Regions from separate parts of the Pseudoalteromonas sp. JC3 genome, predicted to be linked through region 1. Evidence: predicted binding sites of a transcription regulator. Region 1 holds the regulator's gene; the other holds the start of a gene.
The links. The regulator FliA, encoded in region 1, starts transcription of late flagellar genes. The targets are predictions, from matches to a motif close to CTAAAGNTNNNNNNNNNNNNGCCGATA.
Positions count from the first base shown of each region.

Region 2: a site for FliA is predicted at 4,568-4,594, ahead of pomA (flagellar motor protein PomA). Genes of this name have one in related genera too.

Region 1 is NZ_CP127855.1:1,634,845-1,642,196, reverse strand. It holds gene QSH61_RS06725 (chemotaxis protein CheA) at 1-1,797, opposite strand, end outside; gene QSH61_RS06720 (protein phosphatase CheZ) at 1,811-2,587, opposite strand; gene cheY (chemotaxis response regulator CheY) at 2,608-2,991, opposite strand; gene QSH61_RS06710 (RNA polymerase sigma factor FliA) at 3,034-3,768, opposite strand; gene QSH61_RS06705 (MinD/ParA family protein) at 3,771-4,631, opposite strand; gene flhF (flagellar biosynthesis GTPase FlhF) at 4,624-6,099, opposite strand; gene flhA (flagellar biosynthesis protein FlhA) at 6,119-7,352, opposite strand, start outside.
Region 2 is NZ_CP127855.1:3,253,343-3,260,694, reverse strand. It holds gene QSH61_RS14100 (ligand-binding sensor domain-containing diguanylate cyclase) at 1-1,195, shown strand, start outside; gene dxs (1-deoxy-D-xylulose-5-phosphate synthase) at 1,250-3,112, opposite strand; gene ispA ((2E,6E)-farnesyl diphosphate synthase) at 3,277-4,176, opposite strand; gene xseB (exodeoxyribonuclease VII small subunit) at 4,176-4,415, opposite strand; gene pomA (flagellar motor protein PomA) at 4,650-5,417, shown strand; gene QSH61_RS14075 (flagellar motor protein MotB) at 5,420-6,349, shown strand; gene QSH61_RS14070 (hypothetical protein) at 6,528-7,031, shown strand; gene QSH61_RS14065 (aromatic amino acid transport family protein) at 7,057-7,352, opposite strand, start outside.

The sequences.
Region 1 (7,352 bases):
TATCTCTAATACGGTACCAACACCCAATTCTGATTGGATGTTTACCGAGCCATTCAATTGAGTGATTTTCGTTTTAACAACGTCCATCCCTACACCGCGACCAGAAATATCTGAAATTTGTTCTTTTGTTGAAAATCCAGGTGCAAAGATCAAGTTATAGGCTTCAGTATCAGACAATCGGCTTGCTTGATCGGAGTCAATAACGCCTTTATTTATAGCAATTTTCTTGAGTTTTTCAGGATCCATACCGGCGCCATCATCTCGGATGGTGAGAAGAATATGATCCCCCTCTTGAGATGCTGACAACGTGACAGTCCCCATTCTTGGCTTACCCGATGCTTCGCGCACATCAGGCATTTCAATACCGTGATCCACTGAGTTTCTCACTAAGTGAACCAATGGATCTGCGAGCGCCTCAACAAGGTTTTTATCTAAATCTGTCTCTTCACCTTGTAAAACCAGGTTGATTTCTTTTTTCAAGCTACGCGCAAGGTCCCTCACCACTCGAGGGAAACGACCAAATACCTTTTTGATCGGCTGCATCCGCGTTTTCATCACAGCGCCCTGCAAGTCTGCGGTCACTACATCAAGGTTCGAAATAGCTTTACCCATGCTTTCGCTGTTGGTGTTATTCGCTAAACTAACCAAGCGGTTACGCACCAATACTAATTCGCCAACCATATTCATGATTTCATCAAGACGTTTGGTATCAACTCGCACTGTAGTCTCAGCTTGCGCAGCAGGTTTCTTTGCAGCTGCTGGCGCAGAAGCTTTTGCAGGCTCTGGCTCTTTTTGCGGGGCTGGAGTCGCAGGTTTAGCTTCAACTTTAGGCGCAGGCTTTGGAGCAGGTTTCGGAGGTGGCGCAGCTTTAGCAGGCTCAGGTTGAGCTGGCTCAGCTTCTGAGATATCTGTCGGCGATTCATCTACCGCTTTAGGAGCACTGCCTTTACCATGAAGTTCGTCAAGCAAAGCCTCAAACTCATCATCGGTAATTTCTTCATCTCCAGAGGGCACACTCGCAGCGCCTGATGACGTTGCTTTAGCCGCAGGCTCACTGGCTTGAGAAGTAGCCGCATCTTCTGCATTTGGTGCTCCACCAAATTTCCCAACCCCATGGAGTTCATCTAAGAGATTATCGAACTCGTCATCGGTGATATCGCCGTCATCTGCAGTTGACACCGTTTCAGGTTTAGCCGCCGGTGCGACAGCAGGCGCATTACCAGAGCCGTGTAACTCATCTAATAGATTTTCAAATTCTTCTTCTGTTATCTCATCAATGCTAGAGCCGCTATCATCGCCTGAATCTGCGTCCGCATCGAATAGAATATCATCCGCACTTAAATCTGGTACAACAGATTCTGGCTCTGAAACAGGTTCCTCAATCACTTCACTGACTTCGTCTTCAGATGCAGGTTGGCTGAGTTTATGGAGGGTTTCAAGCAACACAGGATCGGCAGCTTCGGGTTCCTCTCGGTTTTGAATACAAGCGAACATTTCGTTGATCGTATCCAAAGATTGCAAAATAACATCCATTAATTCTGACGTTACTTTTCGCTGCCCTTGTCTTAGTACATCAAACACGTTCTCTGCACCGTGACAGGCATCAACCAGTTCGGTCATACCGAGGAAGCCTGCTCCACCTTTAACAGTATGGAAGCCACGGAAAATCGCATTGAGAAGTTCTTTATCTTCGGGATTATTTTCTAGTTCAACAAGCTGTTCAGATAACAGTTCTAATATTTCGCCTGCTTCAACAAGAAAGTCCTGCAAGATATCTTCATCGACTTCAAAGCTCATACACACTCTCCAACTAGAAGCCTAAACTAGATAGCAAGTCATCGACTTCGTCTTGACCAGAAACCACGTCATCTCGCGATTCAGCGTCAATAATTGGACCTTCAGGTCCAGACAATTCATCACTGATAGTCTCAGTTGTTTTTATTTCGTTTTCATTCGCATTTTCTGCAACTGCAGGCGCTTCATCCGAAGTACCAAACACAGTTAGAAGGTGAATGAGACTATCTTCTACTTCTCTCACAAGCTCAATGACTCGACGGATGACCTGCCCAGTCAAATCCTGATAGTCTTGCGCCATCAGCACATTAGTCATTAAGCCTTGTAATTCGTCTGTACGTGTCTTTGAAGTCTGCATAAAGCTGTCGAGATCATGACACAGAGATTTAAACTCACCGAGTTGAATATCTCTGCTCATCAACCGATCCCAAGTAGGCTTTATTTGTGCTAACTCATCCGCAAGATTCTGCGCAAGAGGTAAGCTTTCTTCGACCGCGTCCATCGTTTTATTAGCAGCGCTTTCTGTCATTTCCATAACATAATTAAGACGCTGCTTGGCGTCAGGTATAGCCTCTGTCGTGAGATCTGAGAGTCGAGTATCCAGCTCAAAGTTCTTCAAGGACTCGTGTAATTGGCGAGTTAGCTTTCCAACTTCTGCAAATAACTCCGATTGCTCTTTGTTAGCAGCTTCTAAAATCAGCTGGTCAGCTTTTTCTTGTTCACCTTGCTCTAGTAGCTCAACAAGTTGCTTGGCTTGTTCAAGTGTAATTTGCGGCGCAGCATTTACAGACATAGGCCATATCCCCTTGCTGTTTAGCCTAGTCGCTCAAATACTTTTTCAAGCTTAGTCTTGAGCGTACCTGCAGTAAACGGTTTAACAATATATCCGTTCACCCCAGCTTGCGCTGCTGCAACAATTTGTTCTTTTTTCGCTTCTGCGGTAACCATCAACACTGGAATGTGCTTAAGCTTTTCATCTGCGCGTATTGCACGAAGCAGATCAATACCTTGCATGCCCGGCATGTTCCAATCAGTTACTACAAAGTCAAACTCCTGATTTTGTAGCATCGGAAGTGCTGTACTACCATCATCAGCTTCTTGAACATTGGTAAAGCCTAAATCTCTTAATAGGTTTTTGATTATTCTTCTCATAGTAGAGAAATCATCAACCACGAGAATCTTCATGTTCTTATCCAAAACTTCCTCCAGTGAGGTTCGAACCCAACTATTTTATGTACTCTAATTTATCCAGTCATTGATTTTAGCTTTGAGCTTTATCATTGCCTGACCGTGAATTTGGCTTACTCGAGATTCACTGACATCAAGGATGGCACCAATCTCTTTCAAATTCATTTCGTCGTTATAGTAAAGTGACAACACCAGAGCATCCCTTTCGGGTAGTGCTTTGATAGCATTTACTAAAGACTCGTTAAAACGTTCATTTTTAACGTTATTAAACGGTTTGTCTAGCGCAAAATCGCTGTTTGCTGGGGTTATCACATCTTCATCAACCCCTAGATCCTCAATGCCGATGACTTTACTTGCATTTACATCATGTAAAATATGATGGTACTCATCTAAAGATATATCAAGTTTTTCAGCGATTTCAGTGTCTTTTGGTTCGCGGCCAAGGAGAGATTCGAGCTCAGATATCGCTTCGGCTACCATTCTGCTGTTTTTATGTACGGACCGAGGGGCCCAATCTCCGCGACGGATTTCATCTAGCATTGCACCTCGGATGCGTATCCCCGCAAAGGTCTCGAAACTAGCGCCTTTAGTAGCATCGAAATTTTTAGATGCTTCAATCAATCCAATCATACCTGATTGAATTAGATCGTCGAGCTGCACACTTGCCGGAAGCCGAGCGATCAGGTGACATGCCACTTTTTTGACAAGTGGAGCATGTCTCTCGACCACTTTATGGATATGGTCAGAAGTTTGATATCCCGCAGCTCTGTTGACCGGAGAAGCCATAATCACCCGTTTACAAGTTGTTCAATGAAAAATTCTAGATGACCGGAAGGTTGATGAGGAATTGGCCATTTAACTGCCTTGGCAGCAAGTCCTTTAATTGCAACTGCTGCTGGAGAGCTCGGAAATAAATCCACGATTGCTCTTTGTCTACGAGAGGACTTACGCATGTTTTCGTCAAATGGTACTGTGGCCACTAATTCCAATGCTACATCAAGAAAACGGTCTGTAACTTTTGAAAGTTTAGCAAATAATTCTTGCCCTTCACGCATACTGCGGACCATATTGGCAACTATTTTAAAACGATAAACGCCATGCTCTCTGCTTAAAACTTTGATCAACGCATAAGCATCCGTAATAGAAGTCGGTTCATCACACACAACAACCATCACATCTTGTGCAGCTCGAGAGAAGCTCAGAACCATATCTGAGATACCAGCTGCGGTATCAACAATTAAAACATCAAATTGAGTGTTAAGCTCGCTAAATGCGCGAATAAGTCCAGCATGCTCTGCGGGAGTCAACTCCACCATGCTTTGAGAACCCGAAGTAGCTGGCACAATTTTGATACCAGCGGGACCTTCTACGAGAATCTCATCTAGTTCACATTCACCCGACAACACATGTGAAAGGTTCTTTTCTACTCGGAGCCCTAACATCACATCACAGTTTGCCAAGCCCAAGTCCGCATCTAAAACGAGAACTCGCTGTCCTTGTTGGCCCATAGCGATGGCAGTATTGAGCGAGACATTGGTTTTACCCACCCCACCTTTACCACCGGTCACGGCTATTACTTTTACACCCTGGTTGCTATTTTGACTCATTCTACGCAGGCCACTTGCTTGATCTAAAACTGTGTTAATCATACATTCCTACTGACTCTGACGCTACAGGTACACGTCGAGAGTGCTGTGCTTTTATTCTTTTTAAATACAATTGCTCAGCCTTTTTTACTAGCTTTTGAGCATTTGCTACGCGAATGTCTTCTGGCACTCGCTGACCGTTGGTAAGATACCCTATTGGCAAGCGATTTTGAATCGCTATGCTAATTATCTCACCCAAACTTAGACTTTCATCAAGTTTTGTGAAAATACAGCCACTTAAATTTACTTTTTTGAAGTGTCTTACTGTTTCTTGTAACACATTCATCTGTGCTGTCGCACTCAACACTAAATAGCTACGAATATCTACTCTCGCGCTACGCATAAGTGTATTTAACTGTTCAGTTAAGCGCAAATCTCTTTGACTCATTCCCGCCGTATCTATTAATACTAGACGCTTATTGCGTAAATGATAAAGCACTTCTGCAAGTTCATTTGCATCTTTAACTTGTTTAACCGGACAACCGATGATTCTACCATAGGTAGCTAGTTGCTCGTAAGCGCCGATTCTATAGGTATCGGTGGTTATTAGCGCCACTTTATCTGCACCGTATTTTTGTGCGCCTAATGCCGCTAATTTTGCAACCGTTGTGGTTTTGCCAACACCAGTTGGACCAACCATTGCAAATACGCCACCTTGACGAAGAATATCATTGTTGGTGGTGTGCATTTGGTTAATTACCATATTCAACAGCGCGTCCCAAGCTTCTTTACGAGACACATCATCAGGGATAAAACATGCCATTTGCTCAGCGACATCTTTGTCTATGCCCATTCCTTCCAGACGATCTACAAGGCACGCACGGGTTGGATCGCGACGAGCCATTTCTTGTTTCATTAGACCAGATACTTGATGTTCAAGTAATTGACGAATAGCGTTCATCTCTTCACGCATCGCACTCATTTCGTCAGGCTTGGCATTTAACTCAGGTAAATCATCACCAAAACCGTTGTCTAATTCATCAGACTCGATCCACTGCTGTGGTTGCTCAAATCCATCATCATCAAAGTCAAAAGATTGGCGACGAGCTTGCTGTGGCTTCGCTTGGTGCGCCGGCGCAGCAGTTTGTGTTTTACGTTGGCTGCTTAACATTTGCTCTGTATCAATCCCCGACTGGGAGAACATAGAAGCAAGTTCTGGTGAGCGAGGACGCGGCGCTTGACGCTCTAGCAATGCCGCTAAGCTATCGGCAACTTGCGCTTGTTTTGCTGGCTGTGCTTGGCGAGACTCTGGACGGACAAAGCGGGTCGGAGCCTCGTTTGAGGCAGTCGCACGGGCAGCTGGAGCTTGCTTAACAGGTGCAGCAGCACGGTCATTATCAACTGCTGCGACGATTTCAACACCATCTGCTAACTTTTTGTTAGACATGATGACAGCATCAGCACCAAGCTCTTCTTTTACTTCATTCAAAGCCGTACGCATATCTTTTGCGAAGAAACGTTTAATTTTCATGTTACAGCCCCTTTATCCTCTATTGTCCAACCGAGCTCACTATCTTAATTTGTCTTTCTTCCGGCACTTCTTGATATGACATCACTCGAAGACCTGGAATTGTATGTTTAACAAATCGAGACAGTACACTTCTTAACATACCTGAGGTTAATAAGATGGACGGCTCCCCTAGCATTTCTTGGTTGTGATGTGCTTCTCTTAATGATTCTTGAAGCCTCTCAGCCAAGCCAGGTTCAATACCTGCCCCCTCATCACCTGCGTTCTGAAGTGACTGATGCAACATCTGTTCCAACTCAGGCGCCAATGTTATGACAGGAATCTCTTCTTCGCTTCCAACGGCATCTTGAACAATCAATCTGCGTAATGAAATTCTTACCGCAGCCGTTAATACATCAGGGTCTTGGCTACGTGGTCCGTACTCAACTAAGGTTTGTACAATCGAGCGCATATCTCGAATTGCAACGCCTTCATTAAGCAGATTTTGTAGTACTTTTACTACGGTAGTGAGTGGTAAAATATCAGGCACTAAGCCTTCAACTAATCTAGGGTGACTTTTCGCAAGCATGTCTAATAGATTTTGAACTTCTTCATGACCAAGCAATAGTGACGCATTATTCGTCAATAATTGACTAATGTGTGTTGCCACCACAGTTGCAGCATCTACTACTGTATAGCCAAGTGAATGCGCTTCATCTTTTTGATCTGGTTTAATCCATACTGCATCTAAGCCAAATGCAGGATCTTTAGTCTCTATGCCTTTAATCGGCCCAAACACCTGCCCTGGGTTAATTGCGAGCTCATCGCCATGCTTCAACTCACCGGTTCCTGAGCCAACTCCCATTAAAGTAATATTGTATGCATTTGGATCTAATTCTAGGTTATCGCGAATATGTACCGGCGGTACTAAAAAGCCCAGTTCCTGAGATAGCTTTTTACGCACCCCTTTAATACGACTGAGAAGCTCCCCGCCTTGGGCTTGGTCAACTAGAGGGATTAGGCGATAACCTACCTCTAAACCAATCACATCAACAGGTTGTACATCATCCCAACCAAGCTCTTTTTGATCTTGTTGATGGCCTCCTTTCGCAGCAGGTCCTTTGGCAGCTTGTTCCGCCTTTTCGATTTCCGCCTTTTTCTTTTGCTGACTTGTGTAATAGGCTATATAGCCAAGTAATACACCTAACCCTAAGAAGGCAACATGTGGCATGCCAGGAACGAGTCCCATGGTGATCAAAATACCTGAAGCAATAGCC
Region 2 (7,352 bases), 1.6 Mb from region 1:
GATCCCTAAAAATGTCCAGCTTTTTGGCGGTGGGGATTTATTGCCAAGGCTAGAGTCATTGTCTACCCACGATAGAGTATTTAGTACAGAATCATTAAATCAAGTGATCCAGCTTGAAACATCGGAACGCGATTTAACTATCAATTATACAGCCATTGATTTTTATGCGCCTCATAGCATTGAGTTTAGATACAAACTCAATGGCCATGATACACAATGGCGGGATGCACAATCACGGCGTGAAGCCATTTACACCAATTTGCCTCCAGGCAACTTTACCTTTGTGTTAGAAGCTAAGCGTCAAGGACAAGATTGGGAAAAGGCTAAAGTGCTAAGCTTATCAATTGTACTACCTCGGCGCTTCGACGAAACGATTTACTTTAGATTGTTTATTACTTGTGCATTTATCTTTATGTTCTATCTGATTTTTTGGGTGTTTAGAGCACAAGAAAGAAGAAAGCAGGCCGCATTAGAGGCGTTAGTTGCAGAGCGTACAACGGAGCTTAGAAAGGCAAATGAAAAGCTAAATCAAGTTAATACACAACTTAAGCTGGTTAGTCATTCCGATGAGCTGACAGGCTTGCGAAGTCGTCGCTTTTTGTTTGATCAACTTCCTAAAGATGTTGAGCACTACCAGCGCAATGCTCAATCACTACAAGCCCAAAATAAGAGCCTAGTGCTCATGATCATGAATATCGATGACTTTAGTAAGATTAACGATTCTTATGGTCCTATTGGTGGCGACAGTTGCTTACAACAGTTAGCGACACTTTTAAATACCCGTACTCAAGGTTCAGACTATGTTGTTAGATGGAGTGGGGATGAATTCTTATTGTTATTGCGTGATTTCAGTCGAGATGACATTGAAGAGTATGTTAGTGATTTATGTAAAGCCATTGCTGAGACGGACTATCGACTTCCTAATGGAAAAACCACTAAGCTGACAGTTTCTATGGGGTGGTCTTATTACCCTCTACCACTACTCGGTGGCAAAGTGATTGGTTGGGAATCATCAGTGAATTTGGCTGATATTGCGCTGCATCAAGTTAAACAACGCGGTGGGGATGGTGCTGCAACAATTACTTTTGATGATCAGTTAGATGCTTTTGAGTTTGAACAAAGTGCGAATATAGAGTCTCAATTACAGTTATTACAAAGTAATGGGCTTGCTGAAATCAGTGTATGGATGAGGTAAAACTCATAGCAAAAAGGCTTCCAAATGGAAGCCTTTTTTAGGTTGAATGCAGACTCACGCAAGCCAAGCCTTAATTTGTTGACTGATGCCTTCGCTGTTTAAGCCCAGCTCGGCATGGATCTCAGTTTGTGAACCATGCTTAATAAACTCGTCAGGTAGACCAAGAAGTTTAATTGGTTTTTGATGGCCTTGAGCAATTAAATACTCGCTTACTGCGGAGCCTGCGCCACCGGCAATAGCATTATCTTCAAGTGTGACGAAGCGCTCGTGAGTTACAACCAACTCTTCGATAAGGGCGCAGTCTAAGGGTTTGACAAAACGCATATCTACAAGTGTGGCATTTAGCTCTTCGGCTACGGCTTGAGCGTTTTCAAGCAATGTACCAAAGCTTAAAATAGCCAGCTTTTCACCTTCTCTTACTACCTTGCCCTTACCAACTTCTATTGCGGTCATTTCCGTATCAATCTCGGCGCTTCCCGCACTACCTCTGGGGTATCTCACTGCTGCTGGCCTATCTAGGCGATGACCTGTGTAGAGCATTTGGCGGCACTCATTAAGGTCGCTTGGTGCCATGATCACCATATTCGGGATACAGCGCAAGAAACTTAAGTCGTATGCGCCTTGGTGCGTCTCACCATCCGCACCAACGACACCGGCACGGTCAATAGCGAACAACACTGGCAGATTTTGTAGTGCGACATCATGAATGAGTTGGTCGTATGCGCGTTGTAAGAAGCTAGAATAGATTGCAACCACTGGGTTGAGGTCTTCACAAGCAAAACCCGCTGCCAGTGTCACAGCATGTTGCTCAGCAATGGCAACATCAAAATATTGAGCAGGGTACTCTTTAGAAAAGCGTACCATGCCCGAGCCTTCACGCATTGCTGGTGTGATTGCCATGAGCTTATTATCTTGTGCAGCCATATCGCAAAGCCAATCTCCAAACACCTTTGAAAAGGTTGGTGCACTAGGTTTTGATTTGGGTAAGCTATGGACGCTTGGATCGAACTTAGGCACGGCATGATAACCAATAGGATCTGCTTCTGCAGGTTTATAACCTTTCCCTTTTTGGGTTTTAACGTGTAATAGTTGAGGGCCTTTTAGGTTACGCATATTACGCAGCGTATCTACCAAAGTATCTACGTTATGTCCGTCAATTGGGCCAATATAGTTAAAGCCTAGCTCTTCAAAGAAAGTACCAGGGATTATCATCCCCTTTAAATGCTCTTCCATACGGCCTGCAAGCTCTTTTACCGGCGGCACACCAGACAGCAGTTTTTTGCTGCCTTCTCGAATATTGGTGTAAAAGCTACCAGAGAGGATCTTCGCGAAATGATTGGTGAGTGCGCCAACGTTTTCAGAGATAGACATTTCGTTGTCGTTTAGGATCACTAACATATCTGGATTGATGTCGCCTGCGTGATTCATGGCTTCAAACGCCATGCCCGCGGTCATTGCACCATCACCAATAACGGCGACGGTCTTACGTCCAATCCCTTCTTTTTCAGCTGCGATAGCCATACCAAGTGCCGCTGATATAGAAGTGCTTGAGTGGCCAACACTAAACGTATCGTATTCGCTTTCTTCTCTATAAGGGAAAGGATGCAGGCCATCTTTCTGGCGGATCGTATGCATCCTATCTCTTCTACCTGTAAGTAGTTTGTGCGGATAGGCTTGATGACCTACATCCCAAACGAGCCTATCGCTTGGTGTGTTATACACATAGTGTAAAGCTACAGTAAGCTCTACAGTGCCTAAACCAGATGCAAAGTGACCGCTGCTTTGAGAGACTGAGTTCAGCAAATACTCGCGAAGCTCATCACTAAAGGCGGTTAACTTGTGCTGGGGTAATTGACGGAGTTGACTTGGCTCGTCAATTAACGCGAGTAAGGGATACTTGCTACTATCAAGTTTCATGGTATTTATCAGAGTCCTAAGTGAATCTCAGCGCAATTACTCACGTGGTCCACTTCATAATTATTAAAATTCTTCACTAACTTGTCATAATATTATGTTAGCCAGCGTTTACAAAGTTCTTGTGAATATTTTCTTAGCTTGGCGTAGCTATTTTATACGTCAGCTTAATATTCTCGATCTATGATGTATTTTGCTAAATCTGCAAGTATTTCTGTATTACCGTTGATACGTGTAAGCGCTTCTAAAGCTTCATCTATCAAGTGTTCAGCTTTTTCTTTTGCTTGTTCTAACCCCAATAATGCTGGATAGGTAGATTTATTATGTTCTAAATCAGAGCCTTGAGGTTTACCAAGCACAAATGTGTCACCTTCTACATCAAGAATGTCATCTCTGACTTGAAATGCAAGGCCAATTGCACGTCCATAAGTACGTATCGCATCACGTGCTTGCTCTGAAACACGTTCCGGATCGCTACATAAGATCCCAAGTTCTACTGCACAGCTTAGTAGTGCACCTGTTTTTAGCTTATGAATACGTTCGAGCTCATCTATCGTAATTAAACGATTGGTTGCTGCTATATCGAGTGCTTGACCGCCTATCATGCCTTGTAGACCCGATGCCTTGGCTAGCACTGAAATCATTTTTATTTGGGCATGGTGGCTTACCGCGAATGGATGTTCACTTAGCAGTTCAAATGCCAGCGTTTGCAGAGCGTCACCAGCTAAAATCGCGGTCGCCTCATCGAATTGGATGTGGCAAGTTGGACGGCCGCGTCTGAGATCATCATCATCCATAGCAGGTAAATCGTCGTGCACCAAAGAGTAGCTATGCACACACTCTATTGCGGCTGCAGCTTTGTCTAAATCTTCTGGAGCAGCACCAAATAATTCACCAGTACAATACACTAAAAACGGTCGCAAGCGCTTGCCGCCGTTTTCTATACTATAGCGTGTAGCCGCTTTTATATTCTCTTCAGTTTCAAGCACACTATCAAAATAGTGTAAAATGGTGTTTTCTACACGAGTTTTAGCAAACTGGAGCTTTTCTTGTAATTTTTTCGACATTAGGCTTCGTTATCAAATGGCTGTAATTGTGCTTGTTCATCCTCGCCCATTAAAATAGCGACTTGTTGTTCAGCTTGCTGAAGTTTCTGATTTGAAGCTTTTGCGAGTTTTATCCCGCGTTCAAACTGTTTAAGTGCTTGATCTAAAGGTAAGCTACCGTTTTCCATGTCTGCAACGATTTGCTCCAGTTCTTGCATGGCTTCTTCAAAGCTCAAGTTGTCTGGTTTTTTTACTGCCATATGTCACGCTGACCCGTAAAGTAAAAGTGTGGCAATTTTAGGGTGATTGTGCGCCAAGGTCAAAAAAACCAGTGACTTTTTGATCTGACCGAGTATCAGCATTACAAGATCTGCTATAAACTCGCATTTTAAACACTTTTTAATATAATAGTGTTAAGTTGTAGAAAAACTTGCCGATAACTCAAACAACAATAACTGCGTGATTTATCACAAATAACTTCCCCCGGAGGACATGTGGATTTAGCAACGGTAATAGGGATCCTGGGTGCCATAGGTTTAATTGTAATGTCCATGGTACTAAGTAGTGATGGCCAGATCGCTATGTTCTATAACACGCCTTCCGTCGTTATCGTATTTGGTGGTTCAATTTTTATCGTATTGTCTAACTTTACGCTTGGACAGTTTTTCGGAATTGGAAAAGTGGCCGGGAAGGCCTTCATGTTCAAGATTGAAACTCCGGAAGAGCTGATTGAAAAAGCCGTTGAGCTTGCTGATTCAGCTCGCAAAGGTGGTTTTTTAGCGTTAGAAGAAGCCGAAATCCCCAACCAGTTTATGCGTAAAGGTGTCGATATGTTAGTCGATGGGCATGATGCTGATGTTGTGCGTGCCACATTGCAAAAAGATATTGCCCTAACGTCCTCAAGACACGAGTTAGGCGCTGGCTTATTTAAGTCCCTCGCCGATATCGCTCCTGCTATGGGGATGATTGGAACGCTCATCGGCCTAGTAGCGATGTTATCTAACATGGACGATCCAAAAGCAATTGGACCTGCTATGGCTGTTGCACTTTTGACAACTTTATACGGTGCGTTTTTGGCTAACGTGGTTGCGATCCCAATTCAGGTTAAGCTTGAACTTCGTAAAGATGAAGAAGAGCGAAACCAGCGCCTTATCTTAGATGCAATCTTAGGCATTCAAGATGGCCAAAATCCAAAAGTCATTGAAGGTATCTTGAAAAACTATCTGCCAGAATCTAAACGTGGCGCTGAGGCTGAGGAATAATCATGTCAGATGAGAAAGAATGTAAATGTCCCCCCCCAGGTCTTCCTGCCTGGATGGGAACGTTTGCTGATCTCATGTCGTTGTTAATGTGCTTCTTCGTACTGCTATTGGCATTCTCCGAAATGGATGTACTGAAGTTTAAGCAAATTGCAGGATCGATGAAGTTTGCTTTTGGTGTGCAAAATAAAATTGAAGTAAAAGATATTCCTAAAGGTACCAGCGTGATTGCGATGGAATTTACTCCAGGAAAGCCAGAACCAACACCGATTGAAACGATTCAACAGCAAACCGTAGAAATGACGCAGCAAATGCTAGAGTTCCAAGCTGGTGACGAGGCTTCGGCGGGTGGCAGACAGGAGCAACGAGGCAATAAGCGTGGTGGTGAGTCTGCCAGTACTGCACAGGAAATGGCGTCAACCCAAGCAGTTGCTTCTGCGGACCAAGAGCAAGTAAACGAGCTCGTTAAAAAGATTGCACAGCAGCTAGAAAAGCAAATTATGGATGGTGCAATTGAACTCGAGTCATTAGGGCAGCAAATTATTATTCGCATCCAAGAAAATGGTTCTTTTCCTGCGGGAAGTGCGTTTCTACAACCTAAATTTGAACCTGTGATTGCCGAAATTGCAGAGCTGCTCAAAGATGTACCTGGTGAAATTACAGTGTCGGGTCACACTGATGACTTTAGAGTGACTAACGAACTTTATTCGAATAACTGGGATTTATCGGCAACTAGAGCGGTAGCCGTTGCGACTGTAATGGAGCGTGTCCGTGGCTTTGATAAGAACAGAATGGTTGTAGTTGGTCATGCAGACACTAGACCTTTAGTACCTAATGACAGCGATGCAGATAGGCGCCGAAACCGGCGTGTCGAAATCTCGATTTTACAGGGTAAAGCGAAAGAATCAGACCCTATTGAAGTTAGGAAAAATTAGTTACAGTTTGTTGCCAAATTACAGGGAATTCGCTATTGTTCCGTTTGGTTCTACTTAAAGGAGAAATAGAATGATTTCAATAAAAAAACCCCAAAATTATAGATTGCCAGGTGGTAACGGCGATGGTGGTGACGCCGATGATGGTTCTGTAGAAAAGAAGCCAGAGTAGCGTTTAGCTATGTTAGAAGCTTGGGAACCTATTCGTATATTTTTTGCACATAACAGTGTGTGGATTGCTTTGCTTTCTGTTTTTCTTTGCTTTGTGTTAAAAGATAAAAAGGCGCTTAGATATTCACTACTTGTTGCGATTTTTTATATTGTGGGTACGTTCTCGAGCGACTTTGTTCGCTCTATTGATGAGCACCAAGTCATCCGTTACGTATACTGGGCCTTGAATGACATCCTATTTATGGGGATTGTTGCGTATTGGGCTGTAAAAGATAAAATGTATATGTGGCAGAGTATATTAGCCCAGCTCGTTGTTTTACCCGCGCCTATTTTACAACTGTTTAGATTAACTGATTACCATTTAATGGATTTGAGTTATTCGACTTATTTATACGCAACTATCATACCCATCACCAATGTGGTGACTTTGTGTTTGGCTTTTGCTCCAATAATTATGTTTTGGAAGCTTCATTACATTAGCGATGATATGGAAAAAGCAGGAGCTAGCCGATAGTGTTCGGCCAGCTATTGAAAAATACTCACCCCAAACTAGGAATAAGGCCAGCCATTTGCATTAGCTGAGAGGTGATGATCATCACACCGAAAACAGCGGCAAGTCCTAGTCCAAGCGTACCTCCTTTAACCTGATATCCATCATTACCTCTGGTTTTTCTCTGTTTCCATACCATAGCAACTGGTAGAAATACCGCTAACACCACGAGCGCAATCGCTGCATATCCCAGTGCCATAATAAAGCCCTTTGGATAAAAGAGGGCAAAGCCAAGCGGTGGTAAGAAGGTAATGAATGCCGTCTTGATGCGGTCTTTCTTAGTAT